DNA from 2 places in the Clostridium pabulibutyricum genome. Region 2 is predicted to be linked to the other one. Evidence: a T-box and tRNA genes for the amino acid it is inferred to sense, from the RefSeq annotation. Region 2 holds a T-box; the other holds one or more tRNA genes.
The links. The T-box of region 2 lies ahead of pheS (phenylalanine--tRNA ligase subunit alpha). A T-box ahead of a tRNA ligase gene usually reads a tRNA of that ligase, here a tRNA-Phe.
Positions count from the first base shown of each region.

Region 1: it has a tRNA-Phe gene. The T-box ahead of pheS (phenylalanine--tRNA ligase subunit alpha) is inferred to sense a tRNA for this amino acid. The anticodon was not compared.

Region 1 is NZ_JBZAYZ010000025.1:1,080-13,033, forward strand. Features, by position in the region: partial or broken rRNA gene AC4CVH_RS15860 (23S ribosomal RNA) at 1-1,622, shown strand, start outside; rRNA gene rrf (5S ribosomal RNA) at 1,685-1,801, shown strand; tRNA gene AC4CVH_RS15870 (tRNA-Phe) at 1,812-1,887, shown strand; gene AC4CVH_RS15875 (peptidylprolyl isomerase) at 1,953-2,696, shown strand; gene AC4CVH_RS15880 (aldose epimerase family protein) at 2,734-3,768, opposite strand; gene araA (L-arabinose isomerase) at 3,797-5,263, opposite strand; gene araD (L-ribulose-5-phosphate 4-epimerase) at 5,285-5,983, opposite strand; gene AC4CVH_RS15895 (xylulokinase) at 6,341-7,945, shown strand; gene AC4CVH_RS15900 (sugar porter family MFS transporter) at 7,987-9,354, shown strand; gene AC4CVH_RS15905 (GntR family transcriptional regulator) at 9,484-10,572, shown strand; rRNA gene AC4CVH_RS15910 (16S ribosomal RNA) at 10,936-11,954, shown strand, end outside.
Region 2 is NZ_JBZAYZ010000006.1:81,182-100,632, reverse strand. Features, by position in the region: gene thrS (threonine--tRNA ligase) at 1-354, shown strand, start outside; gene infC (translation initiation factor IF-3) at 547-1,068, shown strand; gene rpmI (50S ribosomal protein L35) at 1,092-1,289, shown strand; gene rplT (50S ribosomal protein L20) at 1,317-1,676, shown strand; gene AC4CVH_RS08480 (TrmH family RNA methyltransferase) at 1,758-2,546, shown strand; T-box leader at 2,610-2,826, shown strand; gene pheS (phenylalanine--tRNA ligase subunit alpha) at 2,888-3,907, shown strand; gene pheT (phenylalanine--tRNA ligase subunit beta) at 3,946-6,324, shown strand; gene AC4CVH_RS08465 (cell division protein ZapA) at 6,504-7,115, shown strand; gene AC4CVH_RS08460 (glycosyltransferase) at 7,231-9,156, shown strand; gene AC4CVH_RS08455 (glycosyltransferase) at 9,209-10,282, opposite strand; gene AC4CVH_RS08450 (DNRLRE domain-containing protein) at 10,508-13,597, opposite strand; gene AC4CVH_RS08445 (DUF4489 domain-containing protein) at 13,820-14,335, opposite strand; gene AC4CVH_RS08440 (hypothetical protein) at 14,465-15,232, opposite strand; gene AC4CVH_RS08435 (hypothetical protein) at 15,375-16,841, shown strand; gene AC4CVH_RS08430 (hypothetical protein) at 17,097-17,894, opposite strand; gene AC4CVH_RS08425 (U32 family peptidase) at 18,131-19,451, shown strand, end outside.

The DNA of each region.
Region 1 (11,954 bases), on a different contig from region 2:
GAGAGTATGCTGGCATAAGTAGCGAGAAATAAGTGAGAATCTTATTGGTCGAAGACCTAAGGTTTCCTGGGGAAGGTTCGTCCGCCCAGGGTTAGTCGGGACCTAAGCCGAGGCCGAAAGGCGTAGGCGATGGACAATCGGTTGATATTCCGATACCGCAGTCATGCGTTTGACAGATGGGATGACGCAGAAGGATAGGATGTGCACACTGTTGGATGTGTGTCTAAGCACTGAGGCAGGTAGAGCTGGAAAATCCGCTCTATCAATGCTGGGGTGTTACAGGGATCCAATTTTGGAGAAGTATCCGATTTCACGCTGCCAAGAAAAGTCTCTATGGAGCAGGGCTGCGCCCGTACCGCAAACCGACACAGGTAGGTGAGGAGAGAATCCTAAGACCATCGGAAGAATTGTTGTTAAGGAACTAGGCAAATTAACTCCGTAACTTAGGGATAAGGAGTGCCCCGAAAGGGGCCGCAGAGAATAGGCTCAAGCAACTGTTTATCAAAAACACAGGTCTCTGCTAAAGCGAAAGCTGAAGTATAGGGGCTGACGCCTGCCCGGTGCTGGAAGGTTAAGGGGAATACTAAGCCGCAAGGCGAAGGTATGAACTTAAGCCCCAGTAAACGGCGGCCGTAACTATAACGGTCCTAAGGTAGCGAAATTCCTTGTCGGGTAAGTTCCGACCCGCACGAATGGCGTAATGATTTGAGCACTGTCTCGACAACAAATCCGGCGAAATTGTAGTGCAAGTGAAGATGCTTGCTACCCGCGATTGGACGGAAAGACCCCGTAGAGCTTTACTGCAGTTTAGCATTGAGTTTCGGTATTGTCTGTACAGGATAGGTGGGAGGCATGGAAACCAGGGCGCTAGCCTTGGCGGAGCCATCCTTGGGATACCACCCTGACAGTACTGGAATTCTAACCGGCGGCCATCACCTGGTCACGGGACATTGTTAGGCAGGCAGTTTGACTGGGGCGGTCGCCTCCAAAAGAGTAACGGAGGCGCCCAAAGGTTCCCTCAGAAGGGTCGGAAATCCTTCGAAGAGCGCAAAGGCATAAGGGAGCCTGACTGCGACACATACAGGTGGAGCAGGGACGAAAGTCGGGCTTAGTGATCCGGTGGTACCTCGTGGGAGGGCCATCGCTCAACGGATAAAAGCTACCTCGGGGATAACAGGCTGATCTCCCCCAAGAGTCCACATCGACGGGGAGGTTTGGCACCTCGATGTCGGCTCGTCGCATCCTGGGGCTGAAGTAGGTCCCAAGGGTTGGGCTGTTCGCCCATTAAAGCGGCACGCGAGCTGGGTTCAGAACGTCGTGAGACAGTTCGGTCCCTATCCGTCGCGGGCGCAGGAAATTTGAGAGGAGCTGTCCTTAGTACGAGAGGACCGGGATGGACTGACCTCTGGTGCACCAGTTGCTCCGCCAGGAGCACAGCTGGGTAGCTATGTCGGGAAGGGATAAACGCTGAAAGCATCTAAGTGTGAAGCCCACCTCAAGATTAGATTTCCCACAGCGTAAGCTGGTAAGACCCCTTGAAGAACACGAGGTTGATAGGTCAGAGGTGTAAGCATGGTGACATGTTAAGCTGACTGATACTAATAGGTCGAGGGCTTGACCAAATAAATTATGATACTGCTGTGCAATTTTCAGGGAATAGAATGATCCCTTGAAAACTACATAATCTGGCGGCAATGACGTGAAGGCAACACCCTTTCCCATTCCGAACAGGCAGGTTAAGCTTCATAGTGCCGAAAGTACTGCAGGGGAGGCCTTGTGGGAGGATAGGTAACCGCCAGGTAAAGTTTTATGGCCAGATAGCTCAGTCGGTAGAGCAGAGGACTGAAAATCCTCGTGTCCCTGGTTCGATTCCTGGTCTGGCCACCAAGAACTCTAGATTATATTTTCTAGAGTTCTTTTAAATATAATTAATTAAAGGAGAAATACTGCATATGGAAGATAAGATAGCAGCAGTTGTAAATGGGAAAGAAATAAAATATAGTGATATTGAAAATGCAATGAAAAGATTCCCTGAGGACAGACGGGCACAGATTAATACAGAAGAGGGAAAAAAACATCTTTTAGATGAGATGATATTCTTCGAACTTGCCTATAATTATGCAAAAGACATGGAATTTGAAAAAGATGAAGAGTATTTGAAGACTTTGGAATCTGCAAAGAAGGAAATACTAACTCAGGTAGCAATATCAAAAGTTATGAAAAATGCTGTAGTAACAGATGAAGAAATTTCAGAATATTATAACGCGAACAGGAATATGTATAAGTTACCGGAGAAAGTAAGGGCAAAACACATATTGGTAGATTCAGAAGAAAAAGCAAAGAAGATTTCTGAAGAAATCGAAAATGGCATGCCTTTTGGAGACGCTGCAGTTAAGTATTCATCATGTCCATCCAAAGCTCAAGGCGGCGATCTTGGAGAATTTTCAAGAGGACAGATGGTACCTGAATTTGAAGCCGTTGCCTTTTCTATGAAAGAAGGAGTTGTGAGTCAGCCGGTAAAAACACAATTTGGTTACCACTTAATATTGGTGGAAAAGAAGATTGAATCTTCTATAGCTTCTTATGAACAGGTTAAGGATTCTATAAGAAGTGGGCTGCTTCAGGAGAGACAGGCATATCAGTATTCAAAATTCAATGATGAACTCAGGAAGAAGTATAAAGTTGATATAAAATAAAAAAATTCACCCTGCCAGAAAGCAGGGTGAATTTTTTTTAGAGCAATTTAAAATGGTATTTTATGCTGTAAGATTTTTGAGCGTTTTTTGAAAGCAGTATATCACCGAATTCCTTGTGATTGATTGCATCGGGCAGGGTTTGAGGTTCCAGTGCAATGCCCATATGGCAGCAGGCGTCCTTTCCGTGCACTTTTACAGGTTTTTCAATTGAATTAAGTGTATATACGATCAACCCATTTCGGTCCGATTCTATGTCGATACATCTTCCATTGTTATAGTTTACAAGAGTTGCAGCACAACTGCCATTTATCTTGAAAGGATCATCAAGACCATCTCTGTTTAGTTTTTGTTTTAGAGTTTGAAGCACGTTTTCCATGTTTTGAGGTTCCTTGAAATCCATTATGCTTTTATCTGTAGACTTAAGTGTTCCAGTGGGAATCAAATTTTTGTCCAATTCCACAAAATATTTTGAGTTTATCTTAAGATAATGTCCAGACAACAATTTATCTATATCATTATTCAAATTAAAATAAGTGTGGATTGTTGGATTGAAGATAGTGTCTTCACTGCTTTTGCATTTTAACCTTATGGTAAGGTCATTATTATTGTTTAGGGTATAAGAAATTTTTACGTTACGATTTCCAGGAAAACCATCATCTTTTTCAGTAATTGTTTTTGTGAAAATTAAACTGCTTGAGTTTGAATCTTCTATTGTGCGGCAGTTCCAAACAAGGGTGTTAAATCCATGATTTCCGCCGTGAAGAGTATTTTTTCCTTCATTTTTAGGAAGGGTATAAGTAATATCCCCTATTTTAAAAGCACCATTTCCAATACGTCCTCCTACAGGACCGATTGAATTTCCAAGAAACATGGAGTTATCATCTATATAGTCTTTGAGATTATCAAAACTCAGGATAATGTTTGATGAATTCTTGAACTTATCCGGAGCAGTGAATTCTATAAGAGAAGCTCCATAGGACATACATGAAACCTTTATATTGTTTTTATTTTTCATGGTATATTTGTATATCGTATCTTCTCCATAGCTGCCAAAAATACTTTTTTCTATCATTCGGAATGCTCCCCCCGATTTGTAGATTTTACCTTGTGGTTTCTTTCATTATGTCATGTAATTTTGTATTGTGATCAATTATTATGGATTCAAGATTGACCATCCTGCTCCAGTCATATACTTGTTCTACGGATAAGGAGAGAGTAACTACAGTATGATGTCCGCCGCCTGCATAAATCCATGATTTAACTCCGTCACTGAAATTTGGTTCTGGTTTCCAAAGCATTTTTGCCACTGGTAGATTAGGAGAATCTTCATCTGCATCGACAGCTGTTATTTCATTTATAAGGAGGCGATAATGTGTTCCGAGATCACACATTGTTATAGCTACACCTTTGCCGGAAGAACCATTGAAAATTAAACGGGCAGGATCTTCACGTCCACCAATTCCGAGAGGTTTTACAACCACTTTAGGCTTGTCTGAAGCGAAAGTAGGATCAACTTCGAGCATATGAGCTCCCATGATTTTTTCATTTCCAGCCTCAAGTTCATAAGTGTAATCTTCCATAAACCCTGTTTTAGTATTGCTTGTCATGATTTTAATAAGTCTGCTGAGAGCAGCTGTTTTCCAATCTCCTTCTCCTGCAAAACCATATCCTTCAGCATTTAAACGCTGAACAGCAAGGCCGGGGAGCTGTTTCATGCCATACAAGTCTTCAAAGTTTGTAGTGAAGGCTGTATAATTTCCTGCCTCTAGAAAACGTCGCAGGGCAATTTCTATTTTTATTTGTTCTTCTACCTGCTTTTTATAGAAGGCTGGATCATTCTCTCCAGGCTCCATAATATACATAGTTTTAAATTCTTCATAGGTTTTTGAAATGTCCTCCTGTGAAACCTTGTCCATTTCTGCAACCAGATCGCCAATTCCGAAATAGTCAACCGTCCATCCAAATTGAATTTGAGCTTCAATTTTATCACCTTCTGTGACAGCTACATTACGCATATTGTCTCCAAAACGGGCTACTTTTATATCCTGACTCATAAGTAATCCTGCAGCAACATTCATCCAGTCTGCAATTTCTTTTTGAATTTCGGGCTTTTTCCAATATCCAAAGATTACTTTGTTGTGTTTATTGAGCCTTGCATTTATAAAGCCGTACTCTCTGTCTCCGTGTGCGCTTTGATGTAGATTCATGTAATCCATATCGATGGTTTTCCAAGGTATGTGTTCATTAAATTGAGTAGCAAAATGAAGAAGTGGTTTTTGAAGTATTTTTGTTCCAGCTATCCACATTTTTGCAGGCGAAAATGTATGCATCCAGGTTATAACTCCAGCAACGTTGTCATTGTAATTTACATCTTTCATTATTTGTTTGATTTGATCTGAAGAAGTCGCAAGGGATTTGAAAACAATTTTGTAAGGCAAATTTCCGCTTTTGTTTAGGTTTTCCACAATTTCAACTGAGTCTTTTTTTACTTGGGATAGGGCATCTTCGCCATATAGATATTGACTTCCTACTACGAACCAGAATTCCATTTCTTTATTTTTTAACATATTATTCATCCTCTCATATATTTATTTTTTTTGACCATAATAAGCATTTTTACCGTGTTTGCGTTTGAAATGTTTGTCTAGTAAGGCTTGATCCATTTTGATGTTATAAGGATTTAGCTGCAGTGAATGATAAGTCATGTTTGCAACCTCCTCGAGAACAACAGCATTGTGTACGGCATTTTCAGGGCTGTCTCCCCAGGCAAATGGACCATGATCATTTACAAGAACGCCTGGTACTTCGTTTGGAGATATGCTATTTTGTTTGAAGGTTTCAACAATTACATCTCCAGTTTGTTTTTCGTATGAATTTTCAATTTCAGTGTTTTTCATTTTTCGTGTTACAGGTATGTCACCATAGAAATAATCGGCATGTGTTGTACCGGCAGCTGGTATTGACATGCCGGCTTGCGCAAAGCAAACAGCCCAAGGAGAATGTGTGTGAACAATTCCCAGTATATCGGAGAATTGTTTATATAGTACAAGGTGAGTGGCTGTATCGCTGGAAGGGTTCAAGTCACCTTCGATGACATTGCCGTCAAGATCTACTACAACCATATCTGATGATTTCATTTTGTCGTATTCAACTCCACTTGGCTTAATAACTACAAGATTTTTATTCCTGTCAATGCCGCTGACGTTCCCCCAGGTAAATGTTACCATATGATATTTTGGAAGCATCAAATTGGCTTCGAGTACCCTTTGTTTTAGATCTTCTAACATGGAATCAATCATCCTTTCAATAGTATTTTGTGCTTATAGAATGTCTTATATTTAGTAATCCTTTACACAAATATAATATTTATTAGTATAAATGTCAATACATTTTTTAAATTTATTAGGATGAATTTAAAAAATGTTGTATGATTTAGTGCTTGAATAGACAATATATAGTAAATATCGAAATAACTTATAGTTATTAGTGAATTAATCTTACAATGTATTTATTTTAAACTAACTACATGAAAAAATAAGTACGTACTTTTATTTATAATTTTATTGACATGTACGTACATAAGTAGTATATTTATATCAAGAAAACGAAAGCGTTTACTATTGCTTTGAGAGGAGATTTTTCTATTGGATAAAAGAAAGGAAATAATAGAACAAATTCAAAACGGTAGGACATCCCTTGGGATAGAATTTGGTTCCACAAGAATTAAAGCTGTGCTCATCGGTGAAGATTTTTCGACTTTGGCTAGTGGAAATTTTGAGTGGGAAACTGACTTGAAAGATGGAATTTGGACATATTCTTTGGAAGACATATGGAAAGGATTGCAGTACAGTTATCAAAAACTTTTTGCTGATGTAAAACAAAAATATGGAATTATACTTTCAAAAATAGGTTCCATTGGATTTTCTGCAATGATGCATGGATATATGGCATTTGATAAAGAAGGAAGTATTCTTGTACCGTTTAGAACCTGGCGTAATACCATGACGGGCGAGGCTTCAAAAAAGCTTACGGAATTATTTCGTTTTAATATTCCGGAGAGGTGGAGCATAGCCCATTTGTATCAGGCAATTCTTAACAAGGAAGCGCATGTTCCAAAAATTGATTTCCTGACTACGTTGTCTGGGTATGTACATTGGAAGCTTACAGGAAAAAAAGTTCTGGGTGCAGGAGATGCATCGGGAATGTTTCCGATTGATATGGAAACAGGTAAGTACAACAAGGATATGATTGATAAATTTAATAATTTGCCAGAGGTTAAAAAGTATGATATAAAAGTGGAAAATTTTTTGCCGGAAATTTTGCTTGCAGGGGAAGACGCAGGTGTTTTAACTCCTGAAGGGGCTAAAAAACTTGATATAAGTGGAAATCTTGAAAGTGGAATACCACTTTGTCCACCGGAAGGCGATGCAGGTACGGGAATGGTTGCCACAAATTCAGTAGCACCTCGAACTGGAAATGTTTCGGCAGGAACATCTATATTTGCAATGGTGGTACTTGAAAAGCCATTTAAAAAAATACATCCGGAAATTGATGTTGTAACCACTCCTTCAGGAGATTTGGTGGGCATGGTTCATGCAAACAATGGATATTCAGATATAGATTCATGGGTTAACATATTCAAGGAGTTTACTGAAGCTATAAATGTCAAAATTGAAAAAAAATTACTTTACATGGCCCTGTATAGCCAGGCATTTCAAGGAGATTCGGATTGTGGAGGTGTTCTTGCCTATAATTATTTTTCAGGTGAAAATATAACTGGAGTTTCAGAAGGAAGGCCTATGGTAGTTCGTACTCCAAAGAGTAAGTTTAATCTTGCCAACCTTATGAGAGCACATCTTTTTACATCACTCGGTGCTTTGAAAATTGGCATGGATATTCTTTTAAAAGATGAATCTGTTAAACTTGACAGATTGCTTGGACATGGAGGATTGTTTAAAACTCCTATAGTTGGGCAATCTATAGTTGCAGCGGCAGTAAATACGCCGGTCTCTGTTATGGACACAGCAGGGGAAGGTGGAGCCTGGGGGATTGCACTTTTAGCCAGGTATATGATTGAAAAGAAGAAGGATATTACTTTATCGGAGTTTTTATCTAAGAGGGTGTTTGCTGGATATGTAGCGGATGAGATAAAGCCTGATAAAAAGGATGTAGAGGGATTTGAACATTTTATAGAAGTGTATAAGAAAGGAATTCCGATTGAAAAAGCAGCTGTAAAATATATGAATTGATAATTATGTAATTAATATAATGAGTGGGGAGGAAATTTAGGATGAAAAAAAAGATATCTCCAAAATTGGTTTATTTCTTTGGATCTTTTGGTGGATTTATGTTTGGATATGACATTGGAATAATCAACGGCGCGTTGCCGGGAATTAAAGCAACATGGGGTATAAACCCGTGGCTGGAGGGATTTATTACGTCAGGCTTGTTTGCAGGGGCCATGATTGGGGCATCACTTATGGCATCTCTTGCGGATCGTTTTGGAAGACGTAAGATGATTATGTGGAGTGCTATTGTGTTTATTATTGGTGCCATTGGTTCAGGATTTTCAAAAAGTACAACTTTTTTAATTATTGCACGTATTATTCTAGGAGTTGCTGTTGGAGGAGCATCTGCTCTTGTTCCAATGTATATGGGAGAGATTAGTCCTGCTGAAACGAGAGGAAAGCTGTCTGGATTAAACCAGCTTATGATAACAATTGGAATGCTTATTGCATATGGAATAAATTACGCATTTGTGAATATGTTTGAAGGATGGAGGTTTATGCTTGGCGGTGCTGCGGTTCCGGCTGTGGTTCTTTTACTTGGGACATTTATACTGCCAGAATCACCAAGATTTCTTGTCAGAATAGGTAAAAAAGAATCTGCAAGACAGGTACTTGATATGCTTCGTTCCAAGGAAGAAGCTGAAAAGGAATACGATGATATTGTCAAAGCAAATCATATAGGTTCAGGAAAGTTCAAGGATTTGTTTTCCAAGATGGCTTTGCCTTCTGTGATTGCAGGATGTGGATTGACGTTGTTACAGCAAATACAAGGTGCTAATACAATATTTTATTATTCATCACAAATTCTTGCAAAGGTTTTTGGTTCCTCAATAGGTGGAGTTATCAGTACTGTAGGAATTGGTTTTGTATTCGTTGTTGCAACAGCTATAACACTTACCATTGTAGACAAGTTTAAACGAAGAAGTTTGTTTATGACAGGATCTATTGGAATGGGATTGTCACTTCTCATAGTTGGACTTGTGTATCCTTATGCACAATCAAATCATGTATGGGCAATGTGGGTTGTATTTTTGTTCATATGTTTATATGTTGTTTTTTACGCATATTCGTGGGCGGCAGTTACTTGGATTGTAGTTGGAGAATTATTTCCGAGCAGTGTCCGAGGAATTGCAACAGGAATTGCATCTACTGTAAATTGGTTTGGAAATATACTTGTTGCACTGTTCTTTCCAGTGCTTCTTGAAACCGTTGGACTATCAATAATTTTCTTCGGCTTTGCCGCAATCTGTATTATAGGATTTTTCTTTGCAAAATTTGTTTTGTATGAAACAAAGGGTAAGTCACTGGAGGAAATTGAGAAATATCTTTATGATCGTTCTGTTGGTAAAGTTGCAGGTATAATGAAATAAAAATATTTTGCAGAAGTTGGATGCAAATGCTGGATCGGATAGATTTGGCGTTTGCATTTTTCTTTTTATATTGGTTATACTTTGTTATAATATAGTACATTAAGGATAATACATATCATAGGAGAAATTATGAAACATAAATATGAAGTTGTAAAACAAAATATTATAGATTGGGCAATTCAAGGAAAGTATAAACCTCATCAGAAGATTCCAACAGAGTCGGAGATGATGAAAATGTTCAATGTAAGCAGACATACCATAAGGAGAGCGTTAAGTGATCTTTCCTCCGAGAATTATTTGTATAGAATACAGGGGAGCGGTATATATGTATCTGATTTCAAGGAAAATGAATCTTACCTAAAGAAAAATAAAAATGTAGGAGTACTTACAACATATATCTCAAATTATATATTCCCCAATATAATACAAGGCATAGAAAATTCTCTTTATGACAGGTCGTATTCTCTTTTAATGTCATCTACTAAAAACAATATTATGATTGAGACAAGAAATTTAAACAACCTCCTTGCTCATAAAATAGATGGACTTATAATGGAACCGACAAAAAGTTCATATCAGAATCCAAATATGGGATATTTGAGTAATATAATAGAGAGGAAAATCCCTCTTGTTATGATAAATGCATCATATCCACAAATTGAAGTGCCAAGTTTATGTGTTGATGATTTCAAGGGAGGAAAAATGGCCGCACAATACTTTTGGGATCTCGGGCATAGAAATATAATTGGAATATTTAAAGTTGACGATCTTCAGGGAGTACATAGAATGAATGGATTTATATCCGAGTGTCAGGAGAAGAATATTTTTCTTAAGCAGGAGCATATAATAACATTTTTGTCTGAAGAGACAGATACTGTTCTTCCATACAAGATTAAAAGTGTTATAAGTTCTGAAAAATATCCTATGGGAGTTTTCTGCTACAATGATGAAATAGCATTTATGGTTGTTAACATAGCGCACCGCTTAAACTTGAGGATTCCAGAAGATATATCGGTGATAGGATTTGATGATTCTCAAATTGCAAGACTGATCAATCCAAAGTTGACTACCATTACTCATCCAAAAGAAAGGATGGGATCAGATGCAGCAGAACTAATTATAAAGCTCATAGAAAATAAAAATAAGTTTGATAAAAATGACTCTATATTATACGAACCACAGCTTGTAGCACGTGATTCCACGGTTAAAGTAGGATAATCACTATATAAACATCACCTAGTGTATCTACATGCAAAACATACAGATATATGAAGAAAAAAATAGATATATAGGGATAAATGCAAAATATGGCTGATATAGTATTAGGCAGATGTACAAGCTGTGATATAATAACATTCGTTGTCCGGTTGAGGAACAGAAAAGAAACAGTTTGATGCACTGTGAAAAAGATGCAAAAAAATGTTGACAAAGGCTGGACAGGATGATATACTTTAAAAGCTGTCTCGGAGGAGACGGCGGGAATGATCCTTGAAAATTAAACAGAGTAAAAAGCAAGCAGAAACTTGAAGAAACAAACCAGCAATTCTTTTGAAATAAACAGTAATGAGCAGAAAGAACTTTTAATATGAGAGTTTGATCCTGGCTCAGGACGAACGCTGGCGGCGTGCCTAACACATGCAAGTCGAGCGAGAGAGTCCCTTCGGGGACAATCTAGCGGCGGACGGGTGAGTAACACGTGGGTAACCTGCCTCAAAGAGGGGGATAGCCTCCCGAAAGGGAGATTAATACCGCATAAGACCTGGATTCACATGGATCCGGGATGAAAGGAGAAATCCGCTTTGAGATGGACCCGCGGCGCATTAGCTAGTTGGTGGGGTAAAGGCCTACCAAGGCAGCGATGCGTAGCCGACCTGAGAGGGTGATCGGCCACATTGGAACTGAGAGACGGTCCAGACTCCTACGGGAGGCAGCAGTGGGGAATATTGCACAATGGGCGAAAGCCTGATGCAGCAACGCCGCGTGAGTGATGAAGGTTTTCGGATCGTAAAGCTCTGTCTTCTGGGAAGATAATGACGGTACCAGAGGAGGAAGCCACGGCTAACTACGTGCCAGCAGCCGCGGTAATACGTAGGTGGCGAGCGTTGTCCGGATTTACTGGGCGTAAAGGGTGCGTAGGCGGATGTTTAAGTGAGATGTGAAATACCCGGGCTTAACCCGGGGGCTGCATTTCAAACTGGACATCTGGAGTGCAGGAGAGGAGAATGGAATTCCTAGTGTAGCGGTGAAATGCGTAGAGATTAGGAAGAACACCAGTGGCGAAGGCGATTCTCTGGACTGTAACTGACGCTGAGGCACGAAAGCGTGGGTAGCAAACAGGATTAGATACCCTGGTAGTCCACGCCGTAAACGATGAGTACTAGGTGTAGGAGGTATCGACCCCTTCTGTGCCGCAGTTAACACATTAAGTACTCCGCCTGGGAAGTACGATCGCAAGATTAAAACTCAAAGGAATTGACGGGGGCCCGCACAAGCAGCGGAGCATGTGGTTTAATTCGAAGCAACGCGAAGAACCTTACCTGGACTTGACATCCCCTGCATAGCCTGGAGACAGGCGAAGCCCTTCGGGGCAGGGAGACAGG
Region 2 (19,451 bases):
GGAATACTTATAGAAAATTATGCAGGTGCCTTTCCAACTTGGCTTTCACCTGTACAGGTAGAGGTTATGAATATAACTGATGCTCAAACTGATTATGTGAAAGATATAGTAGATGTATTAAAGAAAAATAATATAAGAGTGGAATCTGATATAAGGAATGAGAAGATAGGTTATAAAATAAGAGAAGCACAGATGCAGAAGGTACCTTATATGATTATAGTTGGCGACAAGGAAATGAATGAGAGAAATATTTCAGTGAGAAGCAGGAAAAATGGTGACATAGGTACAATGTCGCTTGATGATTTTACAGCAAAAGTTAAGGATGAGGTAAGATCAAAATCAAATGAAAATTAAAAAGTATATTGACATGTGAGTGTGAGTATAGTATACTGAATAAGGTTAAATTTTAAGAAGAAACTAGCCGTTTCTCACCTTACGGCACAGCCAGTAAGGTTATGTGAATTTTACATTAGGGTTGAAATTTCCTATTGGATTTTGAGAGACGGCGTGCGCCGTCTCTTTTTATATATCTAGTATGACCTGGGGGTGAAAATTATTAATAAGGGTTTTCTTGTAAATGAACAGATTAAAGCAAAAGAAGTAAGAACTATTGAAGATGATGGAAAACAAATTGGAGTTATACCTTTCCAGAGGGCACTTGAACTTGCAGAAGAAAAAGAGCTTGATCTGGTAATGATATCACCGCATGCAAAGCCGCCGGTTTGCAAAATAATGAATTACGGGAAATTTATTTACGAACAGGCGAAGAAAGAGAAGGAAGCTAGAAAAAACCAAAAAGTTGTTGTTGTAAAAGAAGTAAGATTCAGTCCTTCAATTGAAGAACATGATATTTCCATAAAGGCAAACAATGCTAGAAAATTTTTGCAATCAGGAGATAAAGTTAAAGTTACAGTTAGATTTAGAGGAAGAGAAGCAGAATACTCATTTACTGGAAGAAAAATATTAAATGATTTTTATTCCAAGCTTCAAGATATCTGTTCGATAGAAAAAAGGGCAAAACTTGAGGGAAGAAATATGACAATGGTATTATCACCTAATAAAGCATAATTAAATCGAGAGGAGGAATTGATATGCCAAAAATGAAAACAAAAAAAAGTGCAGCAAAGAGATTTAAACTTACAGGAACAGGAAAACTTAAAAGAGCAAAGGCTTTTAGAAGCCATAAATTAACAGCTAAGACTTCAAAAGTTAAGAGAAATCTTAGAAAAGCAGGATATGTTTCAAAAACTCAGGAAAAGAATATGAAAAATTTATTACCTTACGTATAGTTTGGAATCTTAGAAGGAGGTTAAAAAATGGCAAGAGTAAAAAGAGCTGTCAATGCTCGTAAAAATCATAAAAAAGTATTAAAACTGGCTAAAGGCTATTATGGCGGAAGAAGCAAATTGTTTAAAACAGCTAATGAGTCAGTTATAAGAGCACTTAGAAATGCATATGTTGGAAGAAGACTTAAAAAGAGAGATTTTAGAAAACTTTGGATAGCAAGAATAAATGCTGCAACAAGATTGAATGGACTTTCATATTCTAAGTTCATAAATGGAATAAAGATTGCAGGTATAGATATGAATAGAAAGATGCTCTCAGAGATAGCAATAAATGATCCGAAGGCATTTACAGAATTGGTTGAAATAGCAAAGAAACAATTAACTGCATAGCATTTTTACATAGAGAGTGTAGATTTTCTGCACTCTTTTATGTATCAATTGTTAAATTTTTAAGAAGCCCGGGTGGAACTTTTGAATATAATAAATAGTAGAAACAACAATCAGGTTAAAGAAGCTAAAAAATTGAAGAATAGAAAGTACAGAGATCAAAATAATCGGTTTTTGATTGAAGGTTTTAGATTTGTGGATGAAGCTCTGATGTCTCAATTTGAAATTTCAGCAATTTTTATAGATGAGGCAGTTTCAGAAAAGTGGCTGAATCATATTGAAAATTGTTCAATACGTGATTCTGTAATGGAAAAAGTATATTGCCTGAAAAAAGATGTGTTTTCTTCTATAAGTAGTACGGAGAATTCACAGGGAGTAGCTGCGGTGGTGGAAAACAAGGAGCTTGAAGTGAAAGAAACCTCGGGGTTTTATGTGCTTGCAGACAAGATTCAAGATCCGGGTAATATGGGTACTATAATAAGGAGTGCTCATGCATCAGGTGCGCTTGGGATAATTACAACCAGAGGAACTGTAGATGTATACAATGAAAAAACATTGAGAGCCACCATGGGTTCTGTTTTCCATGTTCCTGTTATACATGACTTCAAGCTTGAATATACAGAAGAACTAAGAAAAAGAGGATTTGAGCTTATTACAAGTACTCTTGATTCGGATAAAAGTTTTTATGACTGCAATCTTTCAAACAATTTGATAATAGCAGTTGGGAATGAAGGAAATGGACTGAGCAGTGATGTTAGGGCGATTTCCGATGTGAATGTACAAATACCAATGCCAGGTGGAGCCGAATCACTGAATGTTTCCATAGCCGCCAGCATAATGATGTTTGAAGTTGTGAGGCAAAGATTAAAATAGAATTTCGATTGACATTGAGGCGGAATAATTGTAATATTGTCAATATGCAGTATAAAAATAGAATACTTTGCCTTGAAGGAAAGAGTAGGTTCAAAACTGTTTGCAGAAAGAGAAATTTTAAGCTGGGAGTTTCTTAACTTGTTTTGTATTGAAGTTCATTCCCGAGCTCTGGCTGTGAATTTAAAGTAGCGGTCAGCGGATAAATTCGTTAGATTTTTACAAGAGGATATTTTATGATATCAATTTGGGTGGTAACGCGGATATAGAGTTCGTCCCTTTGAGGGAGGTGCTCTTTTTATTTTACAAAATTCTATATGTTTTTGAAAGGAGATGTTGTAATGTTGAAGGAAAAACTTGAGCAGATAAAAGAAAATGCTATTCTTGAGCTCAAAAAAAGTTTAAAAGATTCTGATGTTAATGATATAAGAATTAAGTATCTTGGAAAAAAAGGGGAACTTACTCAAATACTAAGGGGGATGAAGTCTCTTTCAAAAGAAGAAAGGCCTGTTGTTGGAAAGCTTGCAAATCAGGTTAGAAAAAGCCTTGAGGATAAAATAGAGGAAGTTTCAAATAGGATAAAAGCCAGCACTAGGGGAAGCAGACTTGAAGATGAGAAGATAGATATAACAATGCCCGGAAAGAAGCAGGTTATAGGTAGAAGGCATCCACTTGAACAAACTCTTGAGGAGATGAAGAAAATATTTATATCCATGGGATTCAGTATAGAGGAAGGCCCCGAGGTTGAATTGGATTATTATAATTTTGAAGCACTAAATATACCTAAAAACCATCCTGCAAGAGGAGAGCAGGATACCTTCTATATAAATGACAACATGGTGTTGAGAACACAGACATCGCCGATACAGATAAGAACCATGGAAAAGCAAAAGCCTCCTATAAAGATGATATCTCCTGGAAAGGTGTATCGTTCAGATGCAGTGGATGCTACGCATTCTCCTATATTTTATCAGATGGAGGGACTTGTGGTTGACAAGGGAATAACTTTTGCAAATCTTAAGGGTACCCTGGAGATGTTTGCAAAAAAAATGTTTGGAGATGACATAAATACCAAATTCAGACCACACCATTTTCCGTTTACGGAACCTTCTGCCGAGATGGATGCTACATGTTTTGTATGTGGAGGAAAAGGTTGCAGAGTATGTAAGGGAGAAGGATGGATAGAGCTTTTGGGATGTGGAATGGTTCATCCACAGGTACTTAGAAATTGTGGAATAGACCCTGAAGTGTATAGTGGTTTTGCATTTGGAATGGGTGTTGATAGAATGGTAATGCTCAAATATGGAATAGATGATATACGAAACATGTATGAAAGTGATATGAGATTTTTAAATCAGTTTTAGTTCATATTCTATGATTTTTGTTAGGGAGGGAATAATTTATGAAAGTTCCAGTTAGATGGTTGAAAGATTATGTTGATATAGATATCTCGGCAAATGAGCTGAGAGATAAATTAACATTGAGCGGTTCAAAAGTTGAAGAAGTTGTAACTACAGGAGATGAAATAACAAAAGTAGTCACAGGCAGGATTGTGAAGATAGATAAGCATCCGGATGCAGACAGACTTTCAGTATGCCAGGTTGACATAGGTATGGAGGAACCTATCCAGATAATAACAGCGGCGGATAATATGAAGGAACAGGATATAGTTCCAGTTGCACTTCATGGTGCAACTATACATGGAGGTACGAAGATAAAAAAAGGAAAACTGAGGGGACTTGTGTCAAATGGGATGTTCTGCTCAGAAGAAGAACTTGGAGTAGCAGGAGATAAGCCGGTTTATGGACTTATGATACTTCCTTATGATACGCCCGTAGGCAGGGACATAAAGTCAGTTGTTGATATGGAAAAAAGTATAATAGATTTTGAAATAACATCAAACAGGCCTGATTGTTTGAGTGTTGTTGGTATAGCAAGAGAAACTGCAGCTACACTAAATGAAAAGTACAGGAAACCACAGCTTGATTACAGTGAGTCGTCAGGTAACAATATAAAAGATCAAATACAAGTTGAAGTGAAAGATAAGCTTTGTAGAAGATACATGGCAAGGATGATTAAAAACGTTAAGATACAACAGTCACCTTCATGGATGCAGAAACGTCTTCTTGAAGCAGGAGTCAGGCCTATAAATAATATTGTTGATATAACCAATTTTGTAATGCTTGAAGTTGGAGAACCAATGCACGCCTATGATACAAGGCAGATAGGTTCTGGAAAAATAGTTGTTGCAAGAGCTGAAGATGGAGAGAAATTTACTACTTTGGACAATGAAGAGAGAACCTTAGATGGTGATGTACTTACTATAAGAGATGGAGAAAGATCCATAGGAATTGCCGGAATTATGGGAGGACTGAACTCGGAGATACAGAATGATACAAAGGATGTAATATTTGAATGTGCAAATTTTGATGGAACAAATATAAGAATTTCAACACACAAACTTGCACTTAGAACAGAGGCTTCATCCAGATTTGAAAAGGATCTTGACCCGAATCTGGCTGAAGTTGCTATGAATAGAGCCTGCCACCTTGTAGAGGAACTTTGTGCAGGAGAAATTTCAAAAGGCGTTATTGATATATATGATAAAAAGGTTGAAGCACATCATGTAAAAGTAGATTATAAGTGGATAAACAAGTTCCTCGGAATTGACATATCTATTGAAAGCATGGCTGAATATCTTGAAAGGCTTGAACTTAAAACAGATATCCAGGAAGATACTCTTGATATCCACGTACCTACTTTTCGAAGTGATATAAACATAAGAGAAGATGTTGCCGAAGAAATAGCAAGGATATATGGATATGATAAAATACCGTCCACTATGATAGAAAGTGTAAGCATGAGAGGTGGAAAAAACAAAAAGCAGGAGATGGATGACAAAGTCATAGATACACTTATTGCAAGTGGACTTAATCAGTCTATAAGCTATTCATTTTTCAGCAGAAAAGTTTTTGACAAGATATGTATACCAGAAGACAGCAGCCTCAGAGATGTTGTTGTTATAAAGAATCCTTTAGGTGAAGATTACAGCATAATGAGAACAACTACGATTCCGTCAATGATGGAATCATTGAGTAGAAATTATTCAAGAAGCAATGATTATGTAAGATTATTTGAGATTGGAAAGATATATATTCCAGGTGATGACTCAAGCAAACTTCCAGATGAAAAGAATATATTGACTGTAGGAATGTATGGAACCGCTGACTACTTTACTTTAAAAGGTGTAGTTGAAAATCTTCTTGATGCATTTGGAATAGAGAAGTTTTCATTTAAGAGGGAAACTCAAAATCCGACTTTTCATCCAGGACGAACTGCTGACTTGTACATAAGAAAACAGAAGGTTGGTGTAGTTGGCGAGATTCATCCAGATGTAATGGACAATTATGGAGTAGGAGAAAGATGCTATATTGCCGAGATAAACCTCGATTTAATATATAAATATTCAAGTGGAGATAAAAAATACAGGCCGCTTCCAAAATTTCCTGCAGTTTCAAGGGATATATCTATGGTTGTCGATAAAGACGTACCTGTTCAGGATATTGAAAACATAATAAAAAATAATAGTGGTAAAATTCTTGACAGTATAAAGCTTTTCGATGTATATACTGGAAAGCAGATAGATGAAGGTAAAAAATCCATAGCTTATGCTATAAATTACAGACTTGACAGCAGAACCTTAACAGATGAGGAAGTTAATAAAGTTCATGATAAGATACTTAAGGCGCTTGAAAACAAATTTGATGCAAAATTGAGATAAAAACAATATAAAGATTACTGTAAATATATAATTATTTAAACAGTAATCTTTATATGTATTTTAAATTAAAAAAAGTAAAAAATTAACTTAAATTCTAATTAGCAGTTTAATATATGCTGGATTTGTGATAAAATAATGTTATGATTATTGAAATTGGCTGTATCTGAGAGGGTGTTCAAATGAATGTAGTGACAGTTGTCATAAATGGTATAGAGTATAATTTAAAAGGAGAAGAACAAGAAGAATATTTACATAGAATTGCTAGTTATGTTGACAAGAAAGTAAAAAATGTGCTGGAAATAAACAACAAGTTAAGCACTTCTTCAGCGGCAATATTGTCTGCTGTTAATGTAGCTGATGACATGTTTAAAATAAAAGAACAAAATAAGAAACTTGAAAAGGAATCTCATGAATTTAAAAAGATTCAGGACATGTATGAAGAAAAAGTAAATTCATTGAAAAACCAGCTGACGCATATGGAAGAATACAATAAACAGTTGCAGCAACAGCTAAAAGACTATGATAATGGAGAATATTCGAAAGACAAGGTTGAAGAAAGGGACAAGCAAATAGCCGAGTTGAAGAAAAAAATTCAGGAAACAGACAAGTCAAAACAAAGATATGTTGATGAAAATACTGCAGTAAAATCTCAGAATAAAGAGTATCAGTTTAAAGTGCATTCCCTTAAATATAAATTGATGGATCTTGAAAATAAACTGGAAGAAAATCAGATAAATCTTGCAAAAGAGAGAAAAAAGAAAAATCCTCTTCTGAGTGACAAATCAGTGTAAAATCCGAACTAATGGGAAATGTTAGTTCGGATTTTTTTATTTATATCAAATTTCAAGGCAGGGAATATTATATAAATTGAGAGCAATTGTTTATTATAATTTTTGGAGGAATTTGATGAATAACAATAAGAAGATACTCATTGGGAGTACTGTAAGACAGTCACCTGAAATATTGAAAAATTTTATTGCTTTTTTGAAAGGGTTAGTAAAAAAGGACGTTACCGTAGATTATTTTTTTATAGATGATAATGAAATTAAAGAGTCAAGTGATGTTTTAACTTCATTTTCTCATGATAAAGAAGAAAAAGTTATAATTGAATCCGGAGACAAAGTTGGCAAGTATATAACAACAGGTGACACGCATTGTTGGAAAGACAGTCTTGTTTGGAAAATAGCGGGATATAAAAATAAAATTATAGAATATGCAAAGAACAACTATTATGATCATTTGTTTTTGATAGATTCTGATTTAATTCTTGAACCAAATACTTTAATGAGTCTTGTTGGCAGCAAGAAAGATATAATATCTGAAATTTTTTGGACCAGTTGGGGCAAAAATACAGTTAAATCACCTCAAGTATGGGTAAGTGATGAATATTCTTTTGTAAAAAAGGAGAGGGAAGAAGTTCTTACAGCAGAGGAATATAACAGAAGATATAGGAGCTTTTTACAAAGGCTGAAAAAGCCTGGTATATATGAGGTCGGTGGACTTGGAGCCTGCACTTTGATAAGCAGGAAGGCCATGGAGTCGGGAGTCAACTTTGGAAGAATATACAACCTTTCATTCTGGGGCGAGGACAGGCATTTTTGTATAAGAGCTGCTGCCCTCGGTTTTAAGTTATATGTTGATACAAAGTATCCGGCGCTTCATTTATATAGAAGTGAGGATCTTGTAAAAGTAGAAAGGTTTAAATTAACGGGTATGTGTGGAGCTTATGGAGGCGTGAATGAAGAAAATTTTGCCAGAAAGTTTATAGAAAACTTGTATTCATATGATTATAAAAAAATAGGTGAATTTCAAGTGGAAAAATATATGAATGAAAGTTATAGAAAAAGATTTGATGCAGAAAAAGAGAATATAATAAAATATATAATTAAAAACAAATGTTTATGTAATGTGAAAATATTTAATATTGATGTTTGTGGTGATGAAATAAAAACTAAATTTGAGTTAAATTACAGTGATGCAGGAAAAAAATTGACCAGGATTTTTTATTGCATTATGCTGTTTGATACGGAATCAGTTTTAGTAAGGAGTATAAAAGTTTTAAATGAAGACAAGAAACAATTATTTGGATCTACTATATTAGATCTTTTAAATGAAAGGATAAGAGTGGACAAACAAGATAGAAATAAGATAACACTTGCAATGCTTGTCAGAAATGAGAGCGGAAAATTTTTGAAAGAAGTTCTTCAACATGCATCAGGATATGTGGATAATGCTGTGATTTTGGATGATGCAAGTGAGGACAATTCTATTGATATATGTATTGAGGCACTTAAAGATATCCCTATCAAGATAGTGCATAATGAGAAACATGGATTCGACAATGAAATTAATCTTAGAAAGCAGTTGTGGGATATAACCATTGATACCAAACCAGACTGGATATTGTTTCTTGATGCAGATGAAATCTTTGAAGACAGAATATGTGGCGTCATAAGAGATCTTGTAGATCAACCTAGTTTTGATTATTATTCTTTCAGATTATACGATATGTGGGATGAAAATCATTACCGGGAAGATGTCTATTGGAGTGCTCATAAATATTATAGACCACTTCTGATTAGATATCAGCCCGATTTTGAATATACGTGGAATGAGCTACCACTTCATTGCGGAAGAATGCCAAAGAATATATTCGAGTTAAGTGGGTGCGTATGTTATGTAAAATTAAAACATCTTGGATGGTCTACGCCGGAACTTAGAAAACTTAAGTATGAAAGATATATGAAAGCAGATCCGGAAGGAAAATATGGATTGATGGGACAATATGAATCAATTTTGGATAAAAATCCAACGCTTATAAAAATGGAATGAGAAGAACAGCAGGTATTTGCATACTTGCTGTTCTTCTCATTCCAAGTTAAAATCAATTTATTCCTATTTTTTTAAAATAGTTTCTGTTAAAAAGTATTCTTTTATCGTTTGGTCTGAATGTTGCAGCGAGTTCATTGTGTTTAAATGCAAGCTTGTGTTTTCCAAGCTTATCATAACATACACATAGTTGAAGATGTGGAAGCCATGTCCAGCATGCATCATTAAAAAAGCCAAGGCTTTCTTTTGGCTTTTTTAAATTTGCAGCTGTTTCATACCAAAATGTGGCTTCATTTATTTTATTTTCTTTTAAATAGGAAAAACCGAGTCTGCAACAGATTTCAGCTCTTGGAATAGCGTATTCAAAGCTTTTAAAAGCATATCTTCTGCATAGTTCCTCATTATTAATGGATTGATAATAATCACAAATTTTACCACAAACATTTATATTGTCCTCGTACCATCCACGCTTTGAATCGAGAAAATTATTATAATATTTTAGGGCTTCTTTGAACATGCGGTGGTCATATAGCTCATTTCCGTAGTATAATGTATCCCTTGGAGTAAATTTTACTCCTTCTTTTAATTTATTCTGAAATATCTCCAGGTTTCGTTTTGGAGAATAATTTATTTTTTTGTGGGTTACACTTATGTCGCTGTTAAATATATTCCCATATACTTCTAAATATTCATGAACGAATCCTATCCATTTAAAGTATTTTTCTCTTTTCACCAGTCGGTTGCGTCTGTATGACATTGTAGCATTGCCATATTCGTCAAAACTTATATTATATTTCATTGTTACAGAATCGACTGAAGGATCCAGGTTACTTTTTAGATTTTTAAATTTTTCTGCATCTTGGGGTAATATTGTATCGTCAGCGTCAAGCCAGAGAATGTAATCTTTTGATGCTTTTGAAAAAGCGAAATTTCTTGCAGCTGAAAAATCATCAATCCATTTAAAGTCATATATATTATCAGTATATTTTTTTGCTATATTTTTGGTTTCGTCGCTGGAACCGGTATCTACTATTATAAATTCATCGACTATATTTTTTACTGATTTGAGACATCTCTCAAGTGTTTTTTCTTCATTTTTTACTATCATGCATAAGGCAATAGTTATCATATATTCACCTTCCAAAGATTTATACTATTATAATATGAATTCAATGAAAAAAGATGAAGGCTGAATTTCTAATATATTTTTATAAAATAAAAAAGCTGCTGACAAGAATAATCTTATCAGCAGTATTTTTAAATTTAATATTGATTAAAGCAGTCTGTATACTGATCATACAATACCTAAAAATGAATCATTTTCCAAATGAAGATTTATTGTCATTCGGTTTGATTAAGCGGTGTGAATAATTGTGATTCCGGCTTGAACGGAGGTTGCTGAAAAGGTTACAGTATCTCCTGACTGATTTACCAGTGAAACGGTTGAAGGAGCGTCGCTAACGACCACAATAGCGATGCCGCTGATTTGCCCGGAAGTTATTTCAGAGTACGCAGATGGGCCGGCAGTTCCGTCTATTTCTATATTGAAGGAGATGCTTGTTGAATCCCCACCGCTGCTTTCTGAAACCCACCAACTGACATAGTAGACGCCGTTTGTAGAGATTGTAAATTCTCCGTTAACAGGGTTATAGGAAATATCGGGACTATTATCGCTTAAAGTTGTGTTAAATAAAACTGGGTTGCCATTGTCAACAGTGTCATCTTGGGAATCGTCAAGCTGAATCTGAATTCCTGCCAGTTCGCCGGTTGCTCCAGTAGGACCGGTAGGGCCTGTGTCACCAATAGGACCGGTAGCTCCGGTGTCGCCTGTTGCGCCAGTAATTCCAGTAGCTCCAGTATTACCAGTAGCACCGGTATCGCCAATAGGGCCGGTTGCCCCAGTGTTGCCAGTAGCGCCAGTAGCGCCTGTTGTACCAGTAGCTCCGGTAGCGCCAGTATTTCCAGTAGCTCCAGTGTTCCCTGTTGCGCCAGTAATTCCAGTAGCTCCAGTATTACCAGTAGCACCGGTATCGCCAATAGGGCCGGTTGCCCCAGTGTTGCCAGTAGCTCCAGTAGCGCCTGTTGTACCAGTAGCTCCGGTAGCGCCAGTATTTCCAGTGGCTCCAGTGTTACCAGTAGCCCCAGTGTCACCAGTAGCGCCAGTGCTTCCAGTGTCACCAGTATTTCCGGTATCTCCGGTGTTTCCGGTAGCTCCAGTGCTTCCAGTAGCACCAGTATCTCCGGTAGCTCCAGTTGCGCCGGTGTTGCCAGTAACACCAGTATTTCCTGTTACTCCAGTGGCACCGATAGGGCCTGTTGCCCCGGTATCTCCAATAGGACCGGTAGCTCCAGTGGCTCCGGTGTTACCTGTTGCACCAGTAGACCCAGTGTTACCAGTAGCCCCGGTATTTCCGGTATCTCCAGTGTTTCCGGTAGCTCCAGTAGCGCCAGTATTGCCAGTAGCCCCAGTGTCACCAGTAGCCCCAGTGCTTCCAGTGGCTCCGGTGTTTCCGGTAGCTCCGGTGTCGCCTGTTGCGCCAGTAGCCCCAGTGTCACCAGTAGCTCCAGTGCTTCCAGTAGCTCCAGTATTTCCGGTAGCACCAGTATTTCCGGTAGCCCCAGTGTTACCAGTAGCTCCAGTGATTCCAGTAGCCCCAGTGTCACCAGTAGCGCCAGTGATTCCAGTGGCTCCGGTATCTCCGGTGTTTCCGGTAGCTCCAGTGATTCCAGTGGCCCCAGTGTCGCCAGTAGCGCCAGTGTTACCAGTAGCCCCGGTATTACCAGTAGCGCCAGTATCTCCGGTAGCACCTGTAGCGCCGGTATCTCCAGTAGGACCAGTATCTCCAGTATCACCTGTTGCCCCAGTGTTACCAGTAGCACCGGTATTGCCAGTAGCCCCAGTATCTCCAGTATCACCTGTTGCCCCAGTGTTACCAGTAGCTCCAGTGTTACCAGTAGAGCCGGTGTTTCCAGTAGCACCGGTATTGCCAGTAGCCCCAGTGTCGCCAGTAGCGCCAGTATCTCCGGTAGCCCCAGTGTTTCCAGTATCGCCTGTTGCGCCGGTATCTCCAGTAGGACCAGTAGCACCGGTATCGCCAATAGCTCCGGTAGCGCCAGTATTTCCGGTAGCTCCGGTGTTTCCAGTAGCCCCGGTATTGCCGGTATCACCAGTGCTTCCAGTGCTTCCAGTGTCTCCAGTAGCACCAGTTACGCCAGTGGCTCCTGTATCGCCTGTTGCGCCGGTATCTCCAGTAGGACCAGTATCTCCAGTATCACCTGTTGCACCAGTGTTACCGGTAGCTCCGGTATTGCCAGTAGCCCCAGTGATTCCAGTGGCCCCAATGTCACCAGTAGCGCCGGTAGCTCCAGCGTCGCCGGTGGCCCCAGTTACGCCAGTAACACCAGTATTTCCTGTAGCTCCAGTGGCTCCGGTGTTACCTGTTGCACCAGTAGACCCAGTGTTACCAGTAGCCCCGGTATTTCCGGTATCTCCAGTGTTTCCGGTAGCTCCAGTAGCGCCAGTATTGCCAGTAGCCCCAGTGTCACCAGTAGCCCCAGTATCTCCGGTAGCCCCAGTGTTTCCAGTATCGCCTGTTGCGCCGGTATCTCCAGTAGGACCAGTAGCACCGGTATCGCCAATAGCTCCGGTATCGCCAGTATTTCCGGTAGCTCCGGTGTTACCAGTAGCCCCAGTGTCGCCAGTAGCCCCAGTATTTCCTGTAGCACCAGTGTTTCCAGTAGCACCGGTGTCACCAGTAGCGCCTGTTGTACCAGTGGCTCCAGTAGCTCCAGTATTACCGGTAGCTCCGGTATTGCCAGTGGCTCCGGTATTTCCAGTAGCCCCAGTATTACCAGTAGCTCCGGTATCTCCTGTTGCCCCAGTGGCACATGTGCAGCCGGTAGGTGTTGAGGAAGAATATTCAACATTTAAGAATGGACGTTGAGATTCAACTTGCCATTCTTTAGAAAAGTAACCTAGTACAGCACTTGCGAAATTTTCTATTCCAACCAATGTTATTCCATTATTGGTGGTTATATTATTAAACCAGTCATATACTAGATTTGTTATATCAATGCTTATAAAGTTTTCTAGATCTGCATCTGTTACATTAATAGAATAAATTGTTGGGTTTAATCCAGGTGCATTATTCCACGTAACTGTATCTTCTGAAAAATCACTTGAATTTGTATAAACACTTACAGTTTGAGGTGACAATACTGCATCAGGAGAATCTTTTCTGTAGACAAATAGTTCTAGTGATGCCTGTACGATATTGCTTCCTGGTGGAATGGAAGACAAATCAAATTTAAACAGGCTCCTGTATATATCATTTGGTCCCACGAATGATCCTGTAAACAATAGACTTGAAGTACCAAAATTAATGTTGGGATTGGATTTTAATATATAGGAGTCATCACTAGGAGTGATCTGTATAAAGGGCATATTTTATCTCTCCTTTTATTGTCTTTTGTCATAGTGCCAATATGAAAATGCACTAGTATAATATATGATTTTGTTATAAAATTGGGTACATTTATATATGACTTGAGTATGAAGATGAGATTTGGGATTTTGAGGTTTTAAAATTTATTTATGTATGAATATGTAAAGTTCTTGGTGAATAATTTACCCGGGATTCAAGATCCCGGGTTTTAAAAGTTTAAGTTAGCAGGAGCATGAAGAACTTCCGCAGGCAGCCACTGCACCAAGAGTTGCATTGTTGATTGTGAGAGTACCTACGGTAACAGCACTAGTTACAGTAGCAACTACGGTATAAGTGCAGCAATCGTTAAAACAAGAATCACAATCGCAGGTAAAGAATGAAAATGTCTGGCTGGAAAGTAATGCAACTAGGTTAAAAGACCATGAAGGCCCAACAGGCACGGGAGTCAGCTGATTTCCACACTGTTTGAATACTTGAAAGTTTATTGTACCGGTAAATGCAACAGAAGCGATAAGGTTACTTGCAAATTCGAGTTTTACGCATGGATCTTTTAAACCGGAAGTATTTAAGGTCAATGAGGAAACTGTAAATGTAGTGCCTGCTACAGCTGCGGCAGGTATTGTGACTGTACCGGGACAGCCGCATTTTACTATTGCCTGGCAATTGCTTTTTTTCTGACTGCTTTCGCTTTTGCAGGGATCGCAATCATCTTTATAGTATTTTGACATTGAATTCATAAATCAAATCCTCCTTTATTTATATGAATCAGATTGAATGAATATATTATTGAGTCTCTAATATAATATATGAATTTTGTTAAAAAAAGTGATGACAAAGGTTAACTTAACTAAAAAGGCTTTGTTTGTTTAATCATAGTTGAAGTCATCGTCGTAGTCGGGAAATAAAGGTTCAAGGTTTTGATCAGGGTAAAATTTAGGAACAGGAGCTTTTTCGAATATTTCGCATGGATCTTCTTCAGGTTCTTCATCGCAGGGTTCTTTTGGAATAGGACAATAGTTGTAGGATGGAATTAGAAGCTGAACTTTAAGCTCACATTTTACTACGATGTAATATCCAAGTATAATATCGAGCACGCAGTCGCCGGCTGAATCTTTTGTAAGGGTTCCGTCAAGAGCCTGTGCTACCATTTCAAGTTTTATTATATTTGAATCATTTTTGCAGGAAGTATCTTGTGTAAAAGTGTCTGAAATTTCGGCAATTGAATCAGGACAGTAGAATTTTCCAATTACATCTGTCCTGCTAATTTCGAAAAATTCAGTTTTGTTTACATTATTTTCATCTATATAATCTGCGTAAAAAGAGATCACATAGGAAATATTCATTTTTTTAAATCCATCTTTCCCTGAAAGGGGTACTTTGTTTACCGATGTCAAATTTATATTAAAATCCCTGCTGCCGATGTAAGTTTTAGGATTGTCAAGAGCATTGCTTCTTAATTCACAATCTGTTTTTTTTGTGTCCGGGCCTTCACTGTATACAAGACACCTTTTGATTAAGCATTGATCAAATACTTTAGGTACTTCAATGCAAACTAATTCAGAAGGATCGGGCAAATAGCCCTGTTTATTTACAATACCGGGATGCGGTACGAATTTATTGAAATTAATGGACATAAATTCTCCTCCTTTTAATATTATCTTAAGATAGATATACAATGCTTACATTACATTCTATGATTTGTTTCTGCAATTGTGATTTTGTGTAATACATTTTAATATAATTTTATAGAATATAAGTAGAAAGGAGGAATATATCATGAAGAATAAGTGTCCTTGGATAATTGACCTGCAAGATAATATATTGAAGGTTTATTTGAATGATAAATATGAACTTGTATATAAGATATGTGATAATGGTGTTTTTGGTGACGAAAGGATTATTGACAGGAATGTAGTTGAATTTTCAATATGCCTTCAGGACGAAATGATTAATATTGTATATATAAATAATAAACAGGAAGTTAGATATTGTACGCAGAAAGAAGAAAAATGGTTTGGAGAAAAACTATATGATATAAATGCAGATAAATTTAATATAGAAGATTTGAAAATTGTAATTTTACAGGGGAAAATGCACATATTTTATTTAATGAGTGAAATGGATGGAAGCAATCATGGAATTTTAAAACATTGTCTGTGGAATGGAGAAGAAATAAAGCTGAGTACTATTCAGCATATAGTATTGTCCGAAAGTGTCTATGTAAATTATAGAATACAGATTGATGAGGAAAAGAATATAGATATTTTTTTTATATCCTATATAGGAAATGAACAATCTTTTAATTATATGACATATAGACAGAATAAGTGGAGCTCGGCAAGAAGATTATATGGAATTCAGGGAGATAAAATAATGTTTCAAGTTATAAACACGCCCTATGAATTCAATATTGTTAATAAATTAAAAGATGGCAATGTGTATTCACTTGAACATGTTCTTGTTGGAAACAATATGAAGATGAGAGAGTTTGAAATTTACAAAGGTATAGAAGAACCACTGAATCCAATAATGATTTATGCTCATAATAAATTATTTTCTGCTTGGAATGACAAAAAGTATATATTTCTTTCAAAGTACAGCTTTGGAAAATGGGATGGTCCTTTAAGACTTAAGAAGCCACAGGAGGTTGATATTGAAACGGTTAATCTTTTGAGTCGAGGCAATAATGAAATTCCCAAAATCGTGTATGCTAAAAAAGATGATAAGGTTCATATAGTCAATTTTAAGGAACTTTCAAAGGCTCATTTTGAAAACTTGCCTGAGAAAGAAGAAACTGATAATTTGAAGATAAAGGCTGATGAAGAAAGTATCGATGAAATAAAAGAAAAGTTCAAAGAAATATGTTATGAAAACAATGTATTAAAAGAAAAAATAGAGTCTTTCAGTTCACATATGAAGAAAAAGAAATTGATTCAAAGGGAATATGAGGAAAAAATAGATAGAATGCTTGACGAAAGAAAAAAATTAAAGGAAAACCTAAAATTTTTTATGGAAGTAAGGCAAAATATCCAGAAGGAACTTGATGAAGCCAAAAGGCAGGTTGCAAAGAAAAATGCTTCAATAAACAATATAAAAAGTAATTTAAATAAAAATAATAGATATATAAAGATCATTACAGAAGAGTTAAAAGCTGCCATGGACGAAAATGCAAAACTCAAGGAACAACTTGAAGTTGAAAAAAACCAGTCTTTTGTAACAAAATTGTTTAAAAAGAGAGAATAAATTATATACCTCAATACACATGTTTGGAGATGAATTATATATAGTGTAAAGAGGTATACAGTGACAGGAAACATATAAATATATGGAAAGATAATTAATGTACATTTATGGCTTAATCTTTAACATAGTTTTCTTAGTTATGCTTTAATTATAATATGTCTAGATTATGGGTGAATTTCCGGCTTTAATTTAAAAATAAATATACTCGTGGGTTTATTATTTACTTATGTTGATGTATAAAATTGCAAAACTTAATTAGTCGAAATCATCTTCATCATCGTCTTCGTCGTTGCTGTCTGAACAAGGTTCGGAGTCATTGAAAAGTGGTTTTAAGTGCTGGTCAGGATAGAATTTAGGTACAGGCGATTTTTTGAACTTTTCACATACATTTTCCTCAGGTTCAGGTGCACAAGGTTCCTTAGGTACAGGGCAGTAACTATAGGCAGGAATAAGCAGTTGAACTGTTATTTCACATTTTACAACAATATAATAGCCTAAAGTTATGTCTAGAAAGTTCAAATTGTCACATTCAATTAATTTGCCCTGTAGAGCATCTGCCACCATTTCGAGTTTTATCACATTCGAATTGAAGTTTTGGGATGTTTCTGAGTTTATATGGCTGTCGCATATTTGGGATAGTGAATCCGGACAATAAAATTTCCCAATTACATCTTTTCTGTTTATTTCAAAAAATTCGCATTTGTTTACTGCATTGCAGTCAATGTAATCTGCATAGAAAGATATGACATAGCAGATAACTAATTTTTTGAATCCTTTTTCACCTCTTATTGGAATTTGGTCTACGGATTTCAATGTGATTTTAAAATCCCTGCATCCCACATATATTTTAGGATTTTCTAAAGGGTTGCTTCTAAGTTCACAATCAGTTTTATTTGTATCAGGTCCTTTTTTATATAATATGCATCTTTTGATCAAGCATTGGTCAAATACTTTAGGTACCTCAACGCAAACCAGTTCTGATGGATCCGGCAGATGTCCTTGTTTATTTACAAGACCGGGACGAGGTACAAATTTTTTAAAGCTTATTGACATAGTTTTCCTCCTTTTAAGAAGTATACAATATTTACATTATATATTATGCTTAAACATTCTAGTTGTGATTTTTTTTAGAATGTATTTTAAATGAAAAATAGGAAATCCCCTTAACTTCTTTAATATATAATATATAAGTTAGTAAAATTTAGTCACAATTTTATTGAAAAAAAATATATATCTTTGAATATACAAAGTATTACTATATAATAAATATTGTGCAAGGAGATGAAAATATGAAAGACATAGAACTTCTGTCGCCTGCAGGAAATATGGAAAGCTTGTATGCTTCAGTTCAAGCTGGAGCTGATGCAGTTTATATTGGCGGAGACAAATTTTCAGCAAGAGCATATGCTGGAAATTTTGATAATGAATCTATGAAGTCTGCAGTTGTATACTGTCATACATATGCTGTAAAGGTATATGTAACTGTGAACACTGTTATAAAAGATTCTGAATTTAAAGATGCACTTTCCTATGCAGCCTTTTTAGAAGAAGCTGGTGTAGATGGAATTATAGTCCAGGATATTGGATTTGCATATGGTGTCAAAAAATATTTGCCTGATTTAAAACTTCATGCATCGACTCAGATGACGGTGCACAACATGGAAGGAGCGTTAATGCTTCAATCCATTGGTTTTGACAGGATTGTTCTTTCAAGAGAACTTTCTCTTGAAGAGATAAAGTATATATCAACCAATATTGCTGCTGAAACAGAAATATTTATACACGGAGCTCTCTGTGTATGTTACTCTGGACAATGTCTTATGAGCAGTATGATAGGTGGCAGGAGCGGAAACCGCGGAAGATGTGCCCAGCCCTGCAGACTTCCATACAGTATAGTCAGGGATTCTGATAAAGTTTCAAGGAGGGGATATCTTTTAAGTCCAAAGGACATGTGTACCATTGAGAATATAAAGGACATAATTGAAAGTGGTGCCTGTTCACTTAAAATTGAGGGAAGAATGAAAAAACCTGAATATGCTGCAGGAGTTACTTTAGAGTATAGAAAAGCTGTTGACTCATATAAATCATACAAGAATACGGAAGAAAGTAAAAAAAGGTTAATGAAGCTTTTTAACAGGCAGGGGTTCACAAAGGCATATTTGTTTAAAAATACAGGAAGAGATATGATGTCTTATTTGTATCCCAAAAATACGGGAATTAGGTTAGGTAGAGTTTCAAATGACAAGGAAATTATACTTGAAGATGACATATCCTTGGGTGATGGAATTAGAAATGATAAAAGTGGTTTTAATGTATTTAGGATATTAAAGCATAATAAAGAAATGAAAAAAGCCTTTATAGGGGAAAAGGTAAATCTTTTTCCATCTAATTATAAAAAAGGTGATATGCTTTATAAAACTTCGGATGTTGAACAGATGAAGCAGCTTAAAAGTATATATGATGATCCTTATAATAAGAAGATAGAATTGAATTTAAAAATTCAATTTACGGTAGGAAAAGCTATAATCGTTGAAACTTCATATCTTGGAAGAAAATTTACTGTAGAGGGCGATATTGTGCAAAAAGCCATGAAGATGCCCCTTGACAAAG